Regions from separate parts of the Akkermansia sp. UNK.MGS-1 genome, predicted to be linked through region 1. Evidence: riboswitches for the same ligand, from Rfam matches in the RefSeq annotation. Region 1 holds a riboswitch; the other holds the start of a gene.

Evidence for each region. A riboswitch is a leader RNA that binds a small molecule or an ion and turns the genes downstream of it on or off. The one in region 1 is predicted to bind cobalamin.
Region 2: another riboswitch for cobalamin. It lies ahead of WW58_RS04385 (TonB-dependent receptor plug domain-containing protein); the one in region 1 lies ahead of WW58_RS00195 (ribonucleoside triphosphate reductase).

Annotation. Positions count from the first base shown of each region.
Region 1 covers NZ_LBCB01000001.1:41,169-50,276, forward strand. The annotation lists gene WW58_RS00180 (SLC13 family permease) at 1-134, opposite strand, end outside; gene WW58_RS00185 (anaerobic ribonucleoside-triphosphate reductase activating protein) at 213-965, opposite strand; gene nrdD (anaerobic ribonucleoside-triphosphate reductase) at 992-1,186, opposite strand; gene WW58_RS00195 (ribonucleoside triphosphate reductase) at 1,240-3,336, opposite strand; cobalamin riboswitch at 3,494-3,691, opposite strand; gene WW58_RS12615 (glycoside hydrolase family 88 protein) at 3,950-6,121, shown strand; gene WW58_RS00205 (phosphoethanolamine transferase) at 6,173-7,891, opposite strand; gene WW58_RS00215 (rubrerythrin family protein) at 8,120-8,668, opposite strand; gene WW58_RS00220 (hypothetical protein) at 8,823-9,108, shown strand, end outside.
Region 2 covers NZ_LBCB01000008.1:166,413-175,520, forward strand. The annotation lists gene WW58_RS04375 (beta-galactosidase) at 1-1,188, opposite strand, end outside; gene WW58_RS04380 (extracellular solute-binding protein) at 1,287-3,404, opposite strand; gene WW58_RS04385 (TonB-dependent receptor plug domain-containing protein) at 3,551-5,557, opposite strand; cobalamin riboswitch at 5,593-5,729, opposite strand; gene WW58_RS04395 (cobyric acid synthase) at 6,076-8,652, shown strand; gene cbiB (adenosylcobinamide-phosphate synthase CbiB) at 8,656-9,108, shown strand, end outside.

The sequences.
Region 1 (9,108 bases):
ACGAACATGGCGATGACGCGGATTTCAATAGGGCTTAATTGGATTCCCCATGAAGCGAAAGGCAGGAAGAAGACGACTCCTGCGGCGGCCAGGCTGATAGCTGCCTTGAGCAGCTTGTTTTGGGTTTCACTCATGAATAATAACTGGTAATATGGTTGGCGGGCGGAAGGGTACTTCCCGATTTTACAAATAGAAACTTTTATTTAAAAAAATTATGTCAGAGGGGACGGCTGCTGTTTTCCGGAGTTGGAGCCTGGAGCTTTCTCTGTGATGGGAAAATTGCGCAACCCTATGGGGATGTGTGTGTTCAGCAGGGATAAGTCAATCATCCGTTCGGGAGCGCTGATTTGGCCGAGTGTTTCCTCTGTATTAAAAAAATTTTGAAGGTAGTAGGTCCCTCTATAGCCGCGCGACGTCAAATCCCCGCTGATCTGGTTGATTTCCTTTTCGCCGAGAAGGTCGGAGTGGATTGTCGTCCGAACCTCAAACGGGAAATTTTTGTTGATCAGATAATCCAGTGTTTGAGTAAAGAAGGGAAATAAGTCCGGACGCCCGGTAATGGAGCCGAACAATTTTTCCGGCGCTTTGTAATCTAGTGCAATGTAGTCGCAAAGCCCTTCCTCCACCAGCGTTTTCACTACGCCGGGCCGGGTGCCGTTGGTGTCTATTTTGACTGCGAAACCAAGCTGCCGTATATTGCGGCAGATAGGGATAAGGTCGGGACACAGCGTGCACTCGCCGCCGGACAGGACCACCCCGTCCAGAAATCCCACCCGATCTCTGAGAAAATCAAGATAGTCCGTCCGGTCTCCGGCGGGAGAATCCGTGCCCCTGACCAGGGAGACGTTGTAACAGTACTGACAAAACAAATTACAGCCTCTCAGCCAGAAGATGCAGGCCACCTTATTTGGAAAATCCAGCAAGGTGAGCGGCGTGATGTCTGCTATGCCCCGACCCGTTCCCATCGACTTCGCATATGTTGTTGGGAGAATTATCGCGGCTGTTCCGTTTGGACGGAGCAGGAACAGGGGCGGCCCGGTTCCACGAAGTGGACGCGGTCATGGAACTCGCCCTGTTTACCGGCGTTGAAAGTTTCCACAGGGCGGTGATAGCCCATGACGCGCGTGTAAACGGTGCAGCGGGTCCGGTCCTGTGCGTACTTGCTTAATATTTCCTGTTTGGTCATTGTCGTATTAATGGTTGGGTTTTGAAGTCGGGCGTCTATAGGAAAAACGATTTTCATTCATGCCTGTGGATGTGGAGCAGCTCCTCATCGCAGAAGGGGCAGTATTCATGTTCCCCGCGCAGATAGCCGTGCTTTTCGCAGACGGAGAAGAGCGGGGTGACGGTGAGGTACGGCATGCGGAAGCGGGTCAGCACTTTGCGGACAATGTCCCGGCACGCTTCCGGGGAGCTGATGGCTTCGTTCATGTACATGTGGAAGACGGTTCCTCCCGTGTAGCAGCATTGAAGTTCGTCCTGAAGCTGGAGCGCCCGGAACAGGTCGCTCGTGTGGTCCACGGGAAGCTGGGAGCTGTTCGTGTAATAACGCTGCCCCACAGGGCCGGCCTGGATGATGTCAGGATAGCGTTTCTGGTCTTCGCGGGCGAAACGGTGCGTGGTGCCTTCCGCGGGCGTGGCTTCCAGGTTGTACAGATTGCCGGTTTCCTCCTGGTATTCCTGCATTCGCAAGCGGATGAATTCCAAAATCTCTTCAGCAAAGGCCCTGCCTTCTTCAGAGGTGATGTCCATTGTGTCGTTGGAGAAATTGCGCAGCAGCTCGTTCATCCCGTTGACGCCAATGGTGGAGAAATGGTTGCGGAAGGTGGGCAGGTAGCGTTTGGTGTAGGGGTACAGGCCGCGGTCGTACATTTCCTGAACGAAGGCCCTTTTCTTTTCCAGGCAGGATTTGGCCAGATCCAGCAGTTCTCCCAGCCTGGCGAACAGGGCCTCCCGGTTTTGCTTGAACAGGTAGCCCAGCCGGGCCAGGTTGATGGTCACTACGCCGATGGAGCCGGTCATTTCCGCGGAGCCGAAAAGGCCGCCGCCGCGTTTGAGCAGTTCCCGCAGGTCCAGCTGGAGACGGCAGCACATGGAACGCACGGCATCCGGCTTGTAGGCCCGTTCGTCAGGCACGCGTTCCCCGTGTTCATTGACGGTGTACTGGCTGCCGATGAAGTTCTGGAAGTAAGAGGAACCGATTTTGGCGGCGTTTTCAAACAGGAGAGGCACGTTTTCCCCTTCCCAGTCAAAATCTTCCGTGATGTTGACGGTGGGGATGGGGAAGGTAAAGGGCTGTCCGGTGCTGTCCCCTTCCGTAAGAACTTCGTAAAAGGCCTTGTTGATCAGGTTCATTTCCTTCTGGAAATGCTTGTAGGTCAGCTCCGTCAGCTTGTTGGCTCCGCGTTCCCTAGCCAGGGCGAGCAGGTTCGCGTCTTCTATTCCTTCAAAGAGGTGTTCCCCTCCGCTGAAGGGGGCCTGATCCCGCAGGTCGCGCGGCACAGTCCAGTCGATTGTGACATTGGTAAAGGGAGACTGTCCCCAGCGTGAGGGTACGTTCAGGTTGTAGACGAAACTGCGGATGTCTTTCTTGATGCGGGGGAAGTCCGTCTGGTCTTTGAAAACGTAGGGAGCCAAGAAGGTGTCAAAGGAGCTGAAGGCCTGGGCGCCGGCCCATTCGCTTTGCAGAATGCCCAGAAAGTTCGCCATTTGGCCCAGGGCTTCCCGGAAGTGGCGGGGCGGCCTGCTGTTCACGCGGCTGCGCACGCCGTTGAATCCTTCATTGAGCAGGTTGCGTAGGCTCCATCCGGCGCAGTATCCGGTCAGGCAATCCAGGTCATGGATGTGGTAATCCCCTTCCCGGTGCGCGGCTCCTTCCCGTGCGGAGTAAACCTGGTCCAGCCAATAGTTGGCGATTACCTTGCCCGCCGTGTTGTTGATGAGCCCCGCATTGGAATACGTGGTATTGGAGTTGGCGGCAATGCGCCAGTCGCTCTGGCCGATATATTCCTCTACCGTCTGCTTGCAGTCCACGTAGGTATTGCCGGAATAAAGGCCGCCAAGCTGTTCGCGCTGCATCTTGTGCAGGAAACGGTAGGTGATGAAGGCCTTGGCCGTGTCAAAATATCCGGAGCGGAACAGGGCGCGTTCAATCATGTCCTGAATCTCTTCCACATGCGCGCTGTCCTGATGGCTCAGCTTGGCTTCCACCTCTTCATAGATGGAACGGTTGTAGGCGGTCCCGGAACTGTGGAAGGCTTTTCTAATGGCCTCTTCAATCTTATAGCCCTGGTATTGTTCCTTTTTCCCGGAACGTTTGATGATGCTTGTTGCCATGGTGGGTTTCTCGCTTGGAAAGGGTGGTGACCGCTCATCCGCGAGCCTGGGCAAAAGCCTGGAAAGACCATAGGCAGGGGCCGACCGCATGTGTGCATTCCCGGAAAGGGAGGGCATGCCGAAGACCTGTGCGTATGTTCATCCTGTCCGCGGGATGGGAATACGGCAGCATCAGGTCGTCTTCTGGCTTCCGGTGCGACATGTGATGGGGACTTCCCGGCTGCCTGGGCAGCCAGTGTCCGGTCCATCGTCTACCGGTTACAGCGGCGCGTCCGCGACGGATTTTCACCGTCTTCCGTTACCTGCGCTGGAACGCAATGAATCACAGAAAGAGACCTCCCGCAAGAAAAATGTATAAATAATGTGTTAAATAATTATTCATATGCTATATATGGTATATGACGGTAGAAAAATGATTGATAACACAGCTTTCTTTTCCGTCATGGCACCATATATGCCCTTGCGTTCCTTTCCCGGTCTGGAGGAGCGCGGAAAAAGAAAAATTCTTGTTACAAGAAAATTCCAGCCTTCTTTTCCCGTATGATATGACATGCGTTTCTTTGCCTTTTCAAAAAATGGATGGAAGAAATACTTTCTGTTGCCGGTCCTTTCCATGCTTTCCGCAGGAACTTCCGTTTCCGGGGCTTCCGCAGACTGGAATGAAAAGACCATCCGGGACAATCTTCAGCTGGTGGCGGAATGGCAGGCGAAGCATCCCAAAAAACGTTCGCCGCTGCATTGGACTTACGGTGCCTTTTATTCCGGCCTGGTGCAATATGGCCTGTCCGTTCCGGAAGGGCCGGGGCTGCCGTTGCTGAGAAAAGCGGGAGAAGAGCAGGAATGGAAGACCCTGAACCGGCATTATCATGCGGACGACCATGCCGTGGGGCATGCCTGGATGGAGATGGCGATGGAAGACGGCAATCCCGCCGCAGCTGAAAAGATTCGCGCCGTGCTGGACAAGGTGATGAACCGGCCTTCCTCCGCTTCCCTCCAATTCCTGACTCCGGGCTGCCAGGACCGCTGGAGCTGGTCGGACGCCCTGTTTATGTCTCCTCCCGTGTTCGTAAAACTGGCGGCCTATACCGGAGACCGCCGTTATCTGGAGTTTATGGATAGGGAATACAAGCTTACCTGCGACTATCTTTTTGACCGGGAGGAGGGCCTGTTTTTCCGGGATTCCCGCTATTTTACCGTTCCGGCGGCAAATGGGAAAAAGATGTTCTGGAGCCGGGGCAACGGCTGGGTGATTGCCGGATTGCCTCTTATTTTGCAGGACATGCCTGCGGACTGGCCTTCCCGCCCCTTTTATGAAGACTTGCTTAAACGTCTGGCGGCAGCCCTGAAAAAATGCCAGTCGCCCGACGGTTCCTGGCATGCGAGCCTGCTGGATCCGGACGAACCTCCCTTGAAAGAGATGAGCGGCACCCTCTTTATCATGTACGGGATGCTGTGGGGAGTGAACCAGGGATATCTGGATGCGGATGAATACCTTCCCTCCATCCGTAAAGCCTGGAAGGCCGCCTGTGATGCGGTCAGCAAGGAGGGCGCGCTGGGCTGGGTGCAGCCTATTGCGGACAAGCCGGGCCATTATTCCGGGAAAGATACGGAGGTGTACGGCGCAGGGGCCTACCTGATGGCCGGGAGTGAGTTGCGTAAATATGTCATTGGCCGGGATCATCCGCGGAAAAAGACCGTGACCGTTACGAATCCCCTGGGCAGGTTCCGCCCTGCTGAAACCGTGTCGGTTCCATGGCCGTCCGGAGGTTCCGGTGATGCCGCCGGCCTTCGCGTTTTTGACGTCCGTCACGGACGTGTTATTCCGCATCAGCTGGCGGATACGGATGGTGACGGAACGACGGATACCCTTTTGTTCCAGAGCAATTTCCGTCCCGGGACGATCCGTGATTTCTGGATTCTGGAGAATTCCTGCTTGGGCGAAGCGCCTTCCGCGGATGTCTGTTTCAGCCGTCCGGTACCGGAGCGGCTGGATGATTTCGCGTGGGAAAATGATCTTACGGCGCACCGGATTTACGGTCCGGCCGTCGCCAGGCCAGCCCCTGAGGGAGAGGGCCTGGTTTCCAGTGGGACGGATGTATGGAGCAAGCGCGCGGGTGCTCCCGTTATCAATGAATTTTACAAACGGGGGGATTACCACCGGGATCACGGTTGGGGACTGGATATGTACAATGTAGGTCCGGGGCGGGGCTGCGGCGGCATTGCCGTGTTCAGGGATGGAAAACCGCATGTGTCTAGAAACTGGGCCAGCGCCCGGACATTGTACAATGGCCCGGTCCAGACTGCTTTTGAGGTGGTTTATGCACCGTGGGACATTGGCGGCGGCGTGCGTGTGGCGGAGACGCGAAGGGTGACGCTGGATGCGGGAAACCGTTTCTCCAAAGTCCGCAGCGTCTTGAACGTCCGGGGGACTGAAACGGTGAAGGCCGGTGTGGGAATGGATACCGGAAAGCGCAGAAATGATTATGAAGCGGTTATGGAGGACCGGGAGTCCGGCGGCCTGATGACCGCATGGAGCAGGCCCCGGAAGGATGACGGATGCCTGGGAACCGCCGTAATCGTGCCCTGGGTTCCGGAAGGCCGTGCGGTGGATGCGGAAGGCTGTACCTACTTGCTCAGGAAGGTCGCGAACGGAGAACCCTTTGAATGGTACATGGGGGCGGTTTGGGACAAGGCTTCTCCCATTCGGTCCGCTGCCGGCTGGGAAGCGGAGGCTCGCCGTGTCCGGGAGTGCATCGGCCATCCTCTGCAAGTCCGGGTGCGGTAGGAGCCGCCGCATCCTGTTGTTTCTCGCGGAGCGCGTGGAGGCTTCCTCTTGTTACGGCTGCGGCGGTGCGGGAATGGGCAGCCATTCCGCCAGCGTTTCCGGCTGGAGGGGGGCCGGAGTTTCCCGCGCGTCCGGAGAAGCCAGATTCAGGTCGTTCCTGACGATTTCCGACCGGATGGAAGCCAGGGAAAGAAGGGTATGGAAGATGTGGTCGTGGGAGACGGCTTTCAGCCGGTTGGCTTTCAGGGCGCGCACCATGTCCGGATAGCGTGAGGCGAAAGCGTCCGAATACCAGATGAACATGGCAGGCCGGTAAACAGGCGGCAGGATATGGCCCTGGAACATTTTTCCTTCCTCTCCCAGCGCTACGCCGTGGTCGGAGCAGTAAAAATAAATGGCGGGCCTGTTCTTCAACAGTGCAATCATGCGGTGAATGGAGGCATCCAGGTCGACGATGGAATTGTCATAGGCATTGACGGTTTCTTCCAGACGGGCCTTGGGGTCGTCCATATTGCAGGATGCCGGGGTAAAACGTTCCGCCTGCGCGGGATAGCTGAACGCCATATGGCTCCCGTTATTGTAAATGATATAAAGCTGCCTGTTGCGGCCGAAGTTTTTCAGGGATTCCTCCATGACCAGGGAAGTTCGTTCCTGCATCATTCCGGGCGTCTGGTGCTGGAGCGGCGTCTGTCTCCGTTCACGGCAGTTCCGTGTCAGGATGCCCAGGGAATAATCATGAATGGAATCTCCGCTCAGGTCCATGATACGGACGGTGCGGAATCCGTGTTTGTTGAACAGGTCAATGAAGGAGGAGTGACCGGGAGTGCGGCGGCACAGTTCCGCATCCGTAAACATGCCGATGGCGGAAATTCTGGTCACGATGCCGAAGGAAGTGGCATGGGGGAAGGAAACGACGTTGGGCTCTCTGGAAAGCCGGGGCATTGTGTTCCGATGGTAACCGTTCAGGGGAAGATGGTCCCCCCGGACACTCTCCCCCATGTGGAAAACCACGGCCAGGTCGTCTGGGGCTTCGCACTGGGAAAGGGGCTCCGCGCAGGACGGAAGGTTCCGCAATGTGTTGAAACGCCCCGCATCCTGGGTGATGTATTCGTCCGCCAGTTTGCACGTCATTGCAATATCCACGAGAGGCCAGCCTTTTGCCTTGTCAGACGTGTAGTAAAGATAAAGGGGTTCCGAGCTGTAGGAGGCTGCCGGAATGCTCAGCAGCAGAAGGGCCGCGTACAGGCCCCAAATGCATGCCAGTGCGCCCCACGTGGCTTTTTGGCGCAGGGAACGGCGGCTCCAGTAGATGGCCAGGTAGATAAACCCGGCCAGAAGCAGGGTTCCTGCAATGGAAGCGGGGGTGCAGAAGGCGCAGGCTTCCTGGAAATTGGTCTCCGCCATGCTGGAAAGCACGGAAAGGTTCAGGACCAATCCGTACCGCATCTGCATCATGTACAGGCCCGCATTGAACAGAATGATGGCGGGAAGAAGGACATAGGCGGTGAAGCGGTATTTCAGGCAGAGAAGAATGGTGCCGCAGAGCAGGGATGCGGAGCAGGCGATGCCCATGCTGCTCATCAGCAGGCTTTGGCCATCGTTGAGCACATAGGGATTGGCCGCCAGCGCCGCCGCAAGCCCGGCTGCCCACAGGCAGCGCATGCGGCGGGGAATGAACGCGGCGCGCAGAGCCTGGCAGACAGCGGCCGACAGGCCGTATGCGGACGGATACCGTTCTGCGGAACCGGCGGATGCATGGGGAGGGATCATCGCAAAGGAGGGATAAAGAATGCTTCCTGCTTAAAGCGAAGAAAAATTATAAGAGTTTTAAAATGAATCGCAAGCAGAATGTTGGAGAAGCTTTTTCCGATGTGGGCCGCCTCCGTAAAAAGGGAAGGGTTTTCTTCCATGGACTGCTGCGGCAAAAACAGAAAACCGCCCGGAATGTTCCGGGCGGTTCCTGGGTGCCGAGGACGGCCTCCGGTGCTCAAACGGAATTTATCCGATGACGAGGAATTTTTCAGCCTTGGTGCCGCAGAGGGGGCACGCATCCACGCCTTCCAGAGATTTGAACGTGTCTCCGCAAACCAGGCATATCCAGTATTGCCTGGGCAGGGAACTGGTATCTCCGCTTTCCAGGGCCTTCAGGGCGACGGAATAAAAATCGGCATGTTCTTTTTCCGCTTCCGTGGCCCACGTGAAGGAACGGACGGCGGCTTTCTGCCCTTCTTCTTCCGCCACAGCGATGAATTCCGGATACATGCTTTCAAATTCATGGGTTTCCCCGGCAATGGCGGCTTTCAGGTTTTCGGCGGTGGTTCCTACATGGATCTGGATATCGATGGGCTCCATTGTTGCTCCCAGCTTTTCCAGAACCTTGTTGTGGTTGGCGGCGTGGACGGATTCCGCCTTGGAGGCGGCTTCAAACAATTTCTGAATAAGGGGCTGCCCTTCCTGGGCGGCTTTGGCGGCATAGGCCGCGTAAGTGGCGGAGGCGGTGCTTTCGCCCGTAATGGCAGCTTTCAGGTTTTCTATGGTCTTAGTCATCGGAAATAAATTTATAATAATTCTAAAAAGATGCAACTGAAAAAATCCTTCAAGGGAGGAAAAAACGCAAATTCCTCTTTCTGCGGCATCACGGGGAGCCGTTACACAATGATTCATTGACGCGTGCATGGCGAGCCTGTACAACGGAAACGTTATGAAGAGCATTGTAACAATTAGTTCGGCATGTGCCCTGGCATTTGCAGGTATGGCTTCCGCCCAGGATGCCCCGGCTCCGGCACCCGCCGCTGAAACTCCTGCCGCGCCCGTTGCGCCGGCCGCTGAAGTTTCCAAGGAAGCGAAGGAAGCCGCTGATCAGATGCTGGCGTTGATGAAGGAAATGTCCGCCACGCTCAGCACGGTGAAGGACAAGGCCACTGCAGACGCGGCTGCGGAAAAGATGGCAAAAATCAATGAAAAGGGGGAAGCCCTTTCCAAGAGCG
Region 2 (9,108 bases), on a different contig from region 1:
CTTGCGGATGGAGGGCTGAGGAAGACGGGAAAACATGCCGGCCGTTTCCGTAAACGTGATGGGGGGCAGCTCCATCATTTCCGGCTGGGCGGGAGGTTCGGGAAGCTTGTACGTATCACCGTAATAATCCTGAATAGTCTGGCGGAAGGTGCGGTAGCGGTCCGTCAGGGTTCCGTTTTCGGAAATGGGGGCGCCGTAGTCGTAATTGGTTACATCCGGCGTATAGGCGCCTTCCCAGTTCGCCCCGTTCATGAAGCCGAAGGAGGTCCCCCCATGCACCATGAAGAGGTTGGGGGAGACGTTATTTTCCAGCATCCACTTCAGGTCTCGGTTGAAACCTTCCGTACTGCCGCCATTCTTGGGCTTGCCCCAGTGGTCAAACCAGCCCACCCAGAATTCGCCGTTGATGCGGGGCGTTTTACCCTTGTGCTTCTCCAGATTCGCAAAGGCGCCCTTGGCTCCGCCGCCGAAATTCATGGCGGGAACAACGCCCGGAAGCGTGCCGTTCTTGATCATCCAGTCGTTCGGGCCGTCCGACGTGAAGGGAACAACTCCCGGAAGTTCCTTCCGGATAACGTCCAGATGCTTTTTCACGTAATCCTTGTCAGAACCATAGGAACCATATTCATTTTCCACCTGGGCCATGATGATGGGGCCTCCCTTGGTAATCTGCAGAGGTTCCAACATGGAACAGACTTTTTTAAGATAAGCCATGGCCGGTTCCAGGAAGCGGGGATCCTGGGAACGGACTTTCAAATCTTCATCCTTCAGCAGCCAGCCGGGAAATCCGCCGAATTCCCATTCCGCGCACACATAGGGCCCGGGACGCACAATGACCCACAGGCCGGCCTTCTGCGCTTCCTTGATGAATTCCACAAAATCCAGATTGCCGGAGAAGTCCCATTTGCCGGGTTCCGGTTCGTGCACGTTCCAGAACAGATAAGTGCAGACGGTATTCATGCCCATGGCCTTTATGCGCTGGAACCTGTCCTTCCAGTGTTGGCGCGGCACGCGAGGATAATGCATTTCCCCGGAAATGATTTTGATGGGCTTTCCGTCCATCAAAAAATTTTCCTGATTAGTAGAGAAGACATGCCTGGCTCCGTCATTGGATTCCGGCAGAGGCATGGGAGCAGCCACGCAAAGATGCCCTGCCAGAAGCAGAACGGAGAAAAAGGATAATTTCATGATTATGGAATTAATAATTAATTACGGTAAATGCGAAGGAGATTATGATGAAAAATCACCTCCTTTCAATTTAAAAAGGAGACGGTGACCCGGTTTTATTACGGAACGGCACCATCCTGTCTTTCAAGATATATTATTTGATGCTTTTCTTCAAACGGTACGCCACGGCTCCGAGCCTCCAGCGTTTCCTTCTTCATTTCTTCATCCACCCAGTACAGGTGCGATTCCAGCGGATTGTAAATTCTGGGGGAACAGAACCGGGTGGGAGATTCCGGCCAGCGTATCCAGCGCCAGCAGGCGACATGCGTGTATGGTTCCCTCCAGCCGGGAATCCAGACGCAAAGTTCATAAAGACGCTGCTGGGCACGGTGAAGAGTCAGCTTCAGGGAACCGGTATCCGGGGCATTGCGTTCCGCATCCAGGGCGGCATCCAGTTCAGCGTCCGACACAGCCATAATATTATTCGTATTGCCTACGGGATTTCCGCGGGCATCATACGCCAGTTCGGAAGAAAATGTTTCATACAGCCGTGGGAACGGCGTCTGCAGCGGCCACGCCCACAGAGCCGCCTGATACCGTTTTTCAAAAACCTTACGGGAACAGACACTGTAGGTAAGAGAATCCAGACGCAGGTCCACCCCGCACTTCAGGGCCTCCTGCCGGAGAATGGAACAGACGTTGGTCATCAGGACGGATGAATCCGCAAACGTCAGTTCCACCACCAGCCGTTCTCCCCGTTCATTTTTCAGCACGCCGTCAGTCCCCATTTCCCGGTAGCCGGCGCGGGCAAAATATTCCATGGCTTTTTTCTTGCTGTATTCCGGAGCTTTCAGCGGAAGAGTCAGGTCTCCGTACCCCTCCATGTAGGAACCGAGCCTTCTCATATTCCCGCGGAACAAAGTATCAATCACCAGGCCCATGTTCACGGAATGCGCCAGCCCGCGGCGGATATCCGGATTTTTCAACAGTTTGTCCGAGCAATTCAGATACAGTCCGTACGGGGGACAGGCGTAATTGGCTTCCAGACTGTATTTATCTATATAGCCCCGGTGCACTTCCGGCAGTTCCAGACCCGTTTCCCACACCTCCGGCTTGCGAACGTTCATGATGTCCAGTTCCCCGCGGCGGAACATTTCAACCGCCTTGTTTTCCATGTTCACAAACACATGTTCCACCTGGTCCGCATTGCAGGAATGGCGGTAATACTTCCTGTCCTTCGCCCACCAATTTTTCACGCGGGCCAGGGTAATGCTTTCTCCTATCCGGATTTTAGCGGGAACAACCATGTAGCCACCCGTATTTGGAGGGACTTTCCACTGGTAGCGTTCCAGAAACAGAGCGTTGAAATCATGGTAAAAACCGGGATGGGCCGGATGAAAATCCGCACAGGCCATGTAAGGCAGCAGCGGCCCGCGGGACGGCAGCGTCAGGGCAATGATGGAATCCCCGTATACCGTAATCTGATCATACATGGAACGGAACAGGGTTGTCCAGAACGGATCCCGGGCAAAACCGGACGTACGGAGGCAAATGTTCAGCAGAAAATCCTGCGCTTTCACGATGCGTCCGTCCGAATAGGCCGCTTCCGGATCCAGATGATAAAAAACAGTTTTTCCGTCTGCGGACAAGGCCCAGCGGTCCGCCAGGCCCGGAATGGGACGGAAGGTTTCCGGATGAAGCCCCACGAGGGGAAGCCACACGTTGTCAATGGCGGAGTAATTGAAAAAATTTTCACTTCCCGGCCCGAAAGCACGCAAAGTTCCGGGAAACGGAGTATTGATCCACAACCGGACTCTTCCACCCTTGACGGCGCGCGGATCACCCACATCCGGCTCTTCCATTCCGGTTTGCCATTCCAATCCGTCCGGAACGTCTTCCAGAGGAAGAAGGCGGATATGGTCTTTCAATAACAGCCTTTTCCTGATGCGTTCCACGGAACGAGCCTGTTCCGCCAAACGCCGGCCGTCCCCTTCCCCGCGGGAAACGACCAGAAGTTTTTCCTTCCTCTCCCCTTCAGCCAATTCACGGCGCAGCTCCCGTTCCACGGCCCTGTTCCAGCGTTCCACAAAACCGTCAAATACGGCAGGCATCCCCCTGCCGTCCATCCGGCCGGAAAATTCATGCCAAACATTCTTCTCACGCTGGGAAAAGTAAAAGACACCTCCCAGAAAGACGGAAAGGGCCAATGCCCCCAGTATGGATATCCAGCGCAACACAACTCAGATGGCCGCCACATGTTAACCGATTCCGGAAACTACGGAAAACAGAAAACCCATCTTCCGCGCGGAACCGTTCACTTCGCCTGAAACAGTCCGCAAGACGGAAGATGGGGGAGCAATCAACAATTAATATTGAAAGGAACTTAGAATTCGACCGTCACACCGCCGAAGATTCCGAATCCACGGGCTTCACGCGGGCCGAAGTTATAATCATTCGTCATGATGAACTTCTGGTCAAACAGGTTTTCCAGACGCACATGGAGGGACACATTGTCCGTTGCCTGGTAACGGGCAAACAGGCGCGCCGTAAAGAAATTGTCCAGACGGGCATAATTGTAATCCGTGCGTCCCATGGCGGCCGTTACGCCGAAGCCGACCGTCAGCTTTTCAACCGGGGAGGTATAAACCTCTGCGTTGATGGTGTGGCGGGCGGTATTGGCCATCTGAATGGTTTCGTATTTGCCGATGGAATCGCGCTTGGGCATCGTGAAGGTGTAATTGGCATAATAGCCGCTGTTCCACGCGTCCTTGAACTGTCCCTTGAACGCCACTTCCACGCCGTAGGAAGTGCAGTGGGAATAATTGGTGTAAGTGGTATAGGAGTTCGGCCAGGTGCCTACGCTCATGGTGCCGATTTCATCGTCGATACGGGTCCAGAAGCCCGTCACGGAAGCATAATGGCCGTCCGCCAGACGCTGTTCCACCCCCAGATCGCCGCCCAGGGACTTGGACACATCCAGATCAGGGTTGCCAACATAACCATAATTGGCCGCATACTGCTCAAAATAGGTGGGCGCGCGGAAACCGGAACCCACGGAACCGAAAATACGGGTGGGGGAATCCTTGCCCGTCACTTTCCAGGAATTGGAATAACGCCACGTAAAATGATTGTTCCAGACGGAATCATGTTCCAGGCGCAGGGCCACGCTGGCGTCAAAGCTGTCCGTGGGTGACCACATTTGCTCCGCAAAGAAGGCAAGCGTGCTCTGCCATTCATCCTTGGCAACGTAATTGTTTTCGCTCATGTAGTCGGAACGGTCCCAGGCCATGCCGGCGATGGTTTTCCATTCCTTGTTCCACGTCAGCGCATTACGCCACTCCGCCTGAAAACGGCGGTTGCGCATCACATTGGGCTGGAAATCAAATCCGGGAGTATGGCAGGAATAGTCCATGTTGTAATGCCCCACCATGAAGCTGGTGGACCACAGCTTGGAAATTTCCGCATCCACACGTCCTGTCACCAGGTTGCTGCGGTTCTTGTCTTCCGTATTGTACAGATGGGGATCCGGAACGGAAGGCCACTGGTTATAATCCACATACGGCGTGGGATATTCAAAGTAGGAATCCAGGCGGCGATAGGTAAAGCTCACCTTCACCTTGTCATTGATATCATAGCCCAGGCGCACGGCTTCCTGCCACTGGCGGAAATCGTTCATGCCTGTCCTGTTGTCATAAATGGCCGGATAGATTGACGGATCGTTTTCCGTAGTTTCAAACCCAACGCCTACAAAATAGGAAAGCTTCTTGATCTTGCCGGAGGAAGTGACATAGCTGTTGAAAGAGCCGAAAGAACCGGCCTCCGCAAAAATCCTGGTTACGGGATCGCCTTCCCCCTCCGGAGTATCCATCGCGACAACGCCTCCAATGGCGCCGGAACCAAAAACGGCGCCCTGCGCTCCTTTCACCACTTCCACATTGCCCACCGTAAAGAGATTGGTGATGCCCAGCAGCTTGTTGCCGGACATGTTGGCATCACTGATGCGCATGCCGTCAACCATGGTCAGAGTGTAGGTATCCTTGTTCATCCCGCGGATGACGGTGTTGCTCACGGAACCGCGCTGCCAGGTGCCGCCTCCGTCCAGCGTGAAAACGCCGGGCGTCTGGGAAAGGGCTCCCGTCAGGGTTTCAATGCCCGCCTTCTGGAATTCTTCCGGATTGATGATGGAAACGGACACTCCAGACCGGTTGTACGGCACGCCCACAAAGTGGGATGCCATAGTCAGTTCCGGCATAACCTGCATGGTTTCCGTCCTGACGGAGGGCTTGGAGTCTTCCTTTTTAGCGGACTCGGCAAGAGAGGACTGGCCTGCGAATGCGGCAAGGCCAACAGCAATTGCGCCCATTTGAAGGGCTTTCTTCGTATAAAGCATGGTTGTAGTGCCTTACGTTCGGTAACTCGCCGAACAGTTGGACAACCTCACAGGCTGGTTTTCTGGCTTGCGAGGCAGGCTCGCTTACAGTGGCGGTACCGCTCCGGACTCACACCGGTATTCCCCATTTATTTCCTGCCCGGCTACGGGCGTCCCTGAGGTCTGTAACCCTTCCCATAAGGGTTCATGGGACGGATGAAATACCAAAGAGACCGGTATGACAAGACAAAAAAATTTTTCTTTGAACATCCAGATGAATTGCAGTCGTTTTCCCTTTTCAGCGTATTGTTCTCCATCCCTCTTTTCCTCACGGGGCTTTCCATTTTTGTCTTGTCACTCCCGGCGCATACAGGACATGATGCGCTCATGACGCTCCTTGTTCCCACGTTCCCGCAACAGGGAAGATTTCCCGTCTCCGGCGAAGCTTCCGGCTACGTGGAATTCCGAACTTGCAAGGCGCTTCCTTTTTTTCTCCGGCGCGGGCAGCCCTTCGGTACGCCGGTTCCAATTACTGTGGCATGAACGTTTTTTCACATGGCGGAGATTTAAAATCCCTGGCGGAGGAGGCCTGCCGCCCGGAACGGGATATTTTGGACTTCAGCGTCAACCTGAGGCCGGAAGGTATGCCGGAGTTCATCGTTTCAGCATTGTGGAAGGCCATGGAAAACGCAGTACCCTACCCTTCTCCGGATGCGGCGGATCTACGGGAACTGGCGGCGGTTCATTACGGGCTTCCTTCCGGCTGCTTCGTATTTGGAAACGGGGCCAATGAACTCATTCACGCTCTTCCGCGCGCATTAAACCTTAAACAGGCCGTCATTCCGGAACCCGCTTTTTCCGAATACAGGCTGGCCTGCCTGCGCCACGGCACGGATGTTCTTTCCATCCGGACGGAGGAACGAAATTCCTTCCTCCCGTCTCTTTGCCGTCTGGAGGAACAGGCCGCAGACGGAAGCGCTGTTTTTCTGGCAAATCCCAGCAATCCGTCCGGCGGCCTGCTGGACGCAGCGGCCCTGCACAGGGTTGTCCAGAGCCGCCCCGAAGTCCTCTGGATCATTGACGAATCTTTCATGGATTACGTACAAGGAGCGGAATCACTGCTCCGTGAAGCGGCCCTCCTTCCCAACCTGGTGGTTCTGCGCTCCCTGACCAAATTTTACGGCATGGCCGGCGTCCGGTGCGGTTTTTCCATCTGTGCCGCTCCGCTCGCGGAGCGGCTGCGGCAATCCCTGCCCGCCTGGAACGTGAATGCCTTTGCGGCGGCAGCGGTGAAGGCCGTGCTGGCACAGCCCTCCTCCTGGGCAGACAGGGAACGCACCCGGAACCGGGAACGCCGGGACGACCTGTTCCGCAGGCTCTCCTCCCTGCCGGGCTCCGCCGTACTCCCGTCCGAGGCCAACTTCCTTCTCTTCCGCCTGGCGGGGGCGCCTCATGGCCTGGCAGCCCGGCTCCTGAAAAAATACGGCATCGCACTGCGCGACTGTTCCAATTATCCGGGGCTGGAAACGAGCGGCTGGTTGCGCTCCGGCGTCCGCACGCCGGAGGAACACGCCCTGCTGGCGGAAGCTCTGCGCGCCGAACTGGCGGGAAACGGCCCCTCCATTATCCGTAAGGCTCCCAAACCGGCCCTGATGATTCAGGGCACCTGCTCCGATGCAGGAAAAAGCGTTCTCACGGCAGCCCTGTGCCGCATTTTCCTTCAGGACGGCTATCACGTGGCGCCGTTCAAGGCGCAGAACATGGCTCTCAACTCCGGCGTAACTGCGCTGGGAGAGGAAATGGGCCGCGCCCAGCTGGTGCAGGCCCAGGCCTGCCGCATTGATCCGGATGCCAGAATGAACCCCATTCTTCTCAAGCCCCATTCCAATACCGGCTCCCAGGTGATCGTGATGGGGCGCCCCGTAGGCCGCATGGACGCGCGGGAATACTTCACGGCTAAAAGGCGCTTCTGGCCGGACGTATGCAAAGCATACGATTCCCTGGCGGACGAATATGAACTCCTCTGCCTGGAAGGGGCCGGAAGCCCCGGAGAAATCAATCTGAAATCAGCAGACGTGGTCAACATGAACATGGCCCGCTACGCGCGTGCCAGAGTCCTGCTCGCCGGGGACATTGACCGTGGCGGAGTGTACGCCTCCTTTCTGGGAACGTGGATGACATTCGCCCCGTGGGAAAAAGAACTGCTGGCGGGGTTCGTGGTCAACAAATTTCGAGGAGATCCGGATCTGCTGGCCCCGGCGCACAGCTACATGCGGAACCGTACGGGCAAGCCTGTGCTGGGCGTCATCCCGATGATGCGGGACATCAACATTCCGGAAGAAGACCGCGCCACGCTGCCCCCTGGCCACGGGGAGCACGGGAAACATGCGGATTGCCTGGATGTGGCCGTAGTCATGCCCGCCCACGTCTCCAACTTCACGGACTTCGCCCCTCTGGCGGCGGAGCCGGACGTCCGGCTCCGCCAGGTGCGGACACGGGAGGAATGGGGAAATCCGGACCTGGTCATTCTGCCCGGCACTAAAAGCGTGGCTGCGGACCTGGCTTCTCTCCGTTCCGCCGGGCTGGAAGAACCCATCCGCCGTCATGCCGAAAAGGGAAAGTGGCTTCTGGGCGTCTGCGGAGGGCTGCAAATGCTGGGGACGGACATTCTGGACCCGCTGCACATGGAATCCCCGGAGGAGCGCACGCCAGGACTGGGGCTGCTGGAACTTTCCACCACCTTCTCTTCAGCCAAAACCCTGATCAACGTGCGCCGGGCAAGCACGCCGCTGCCCGTTCCCGCCGCAGGTTATGAAATCCACCATGGCGTCACCAGCCATCAAGAATCCAGCCCCCCCGTCATGTTCCGGGAAGACGGCTCCCCCTGCGGCTACGGCAAAGGCCGTATCTGGGCCACGTATCTGCACGGCATGCTGGACGGAGACCAATTCCGCCGCGCATTCATCAACATGGTCAGGAAAGATTCAGGGCTGAAAGCCAACCCAGCCCTGCACACCGCCTATGACCTGGACGGAGCGCTGGACCGCCTGGCGGACGTGGTCCGGAAACATCTGGACCTGAAAACCATTTACCGAGCTCTCCAACTGAAACGCTGACCCATGTTCCCGTGCCCGTTCATCCTGCCTGCGGCCTTCCTGCTGGATATTCTGGCGGGAGAACCGCCCAACAGGTTCCATCCCGTCTGTTTGATCGGCCGGTGCGCGCGCCGCATGGAAACACTGGCGAGGCAAAGGTGGGGAGGAACTTTTCATGCGGGAATGGCGGCAGCGCTGGCAACCTGCATTGCCGCATGGTTCGGCTGCGCGGCGCTCTTCCTTCCCTTTTCCCTGTTACCCTCCCCCTGGGCACCCTGGATTCCGTCCGTTCTGGTCATTTACATCTGCATGGCCCCGCGCAGCCTGGCCGAGCATGCCCGGAAGGTGGAAAACGCCCTGCGCAGCGGGAACGCCGGAGAGGCCCGGCACTCCGTCTCCATGATCGTGGGACGGGATACGGAACGGATGGACGTCTACGGCATCGCCAGAGCGGCCATTGAAAGCGTGGCGGAGAAC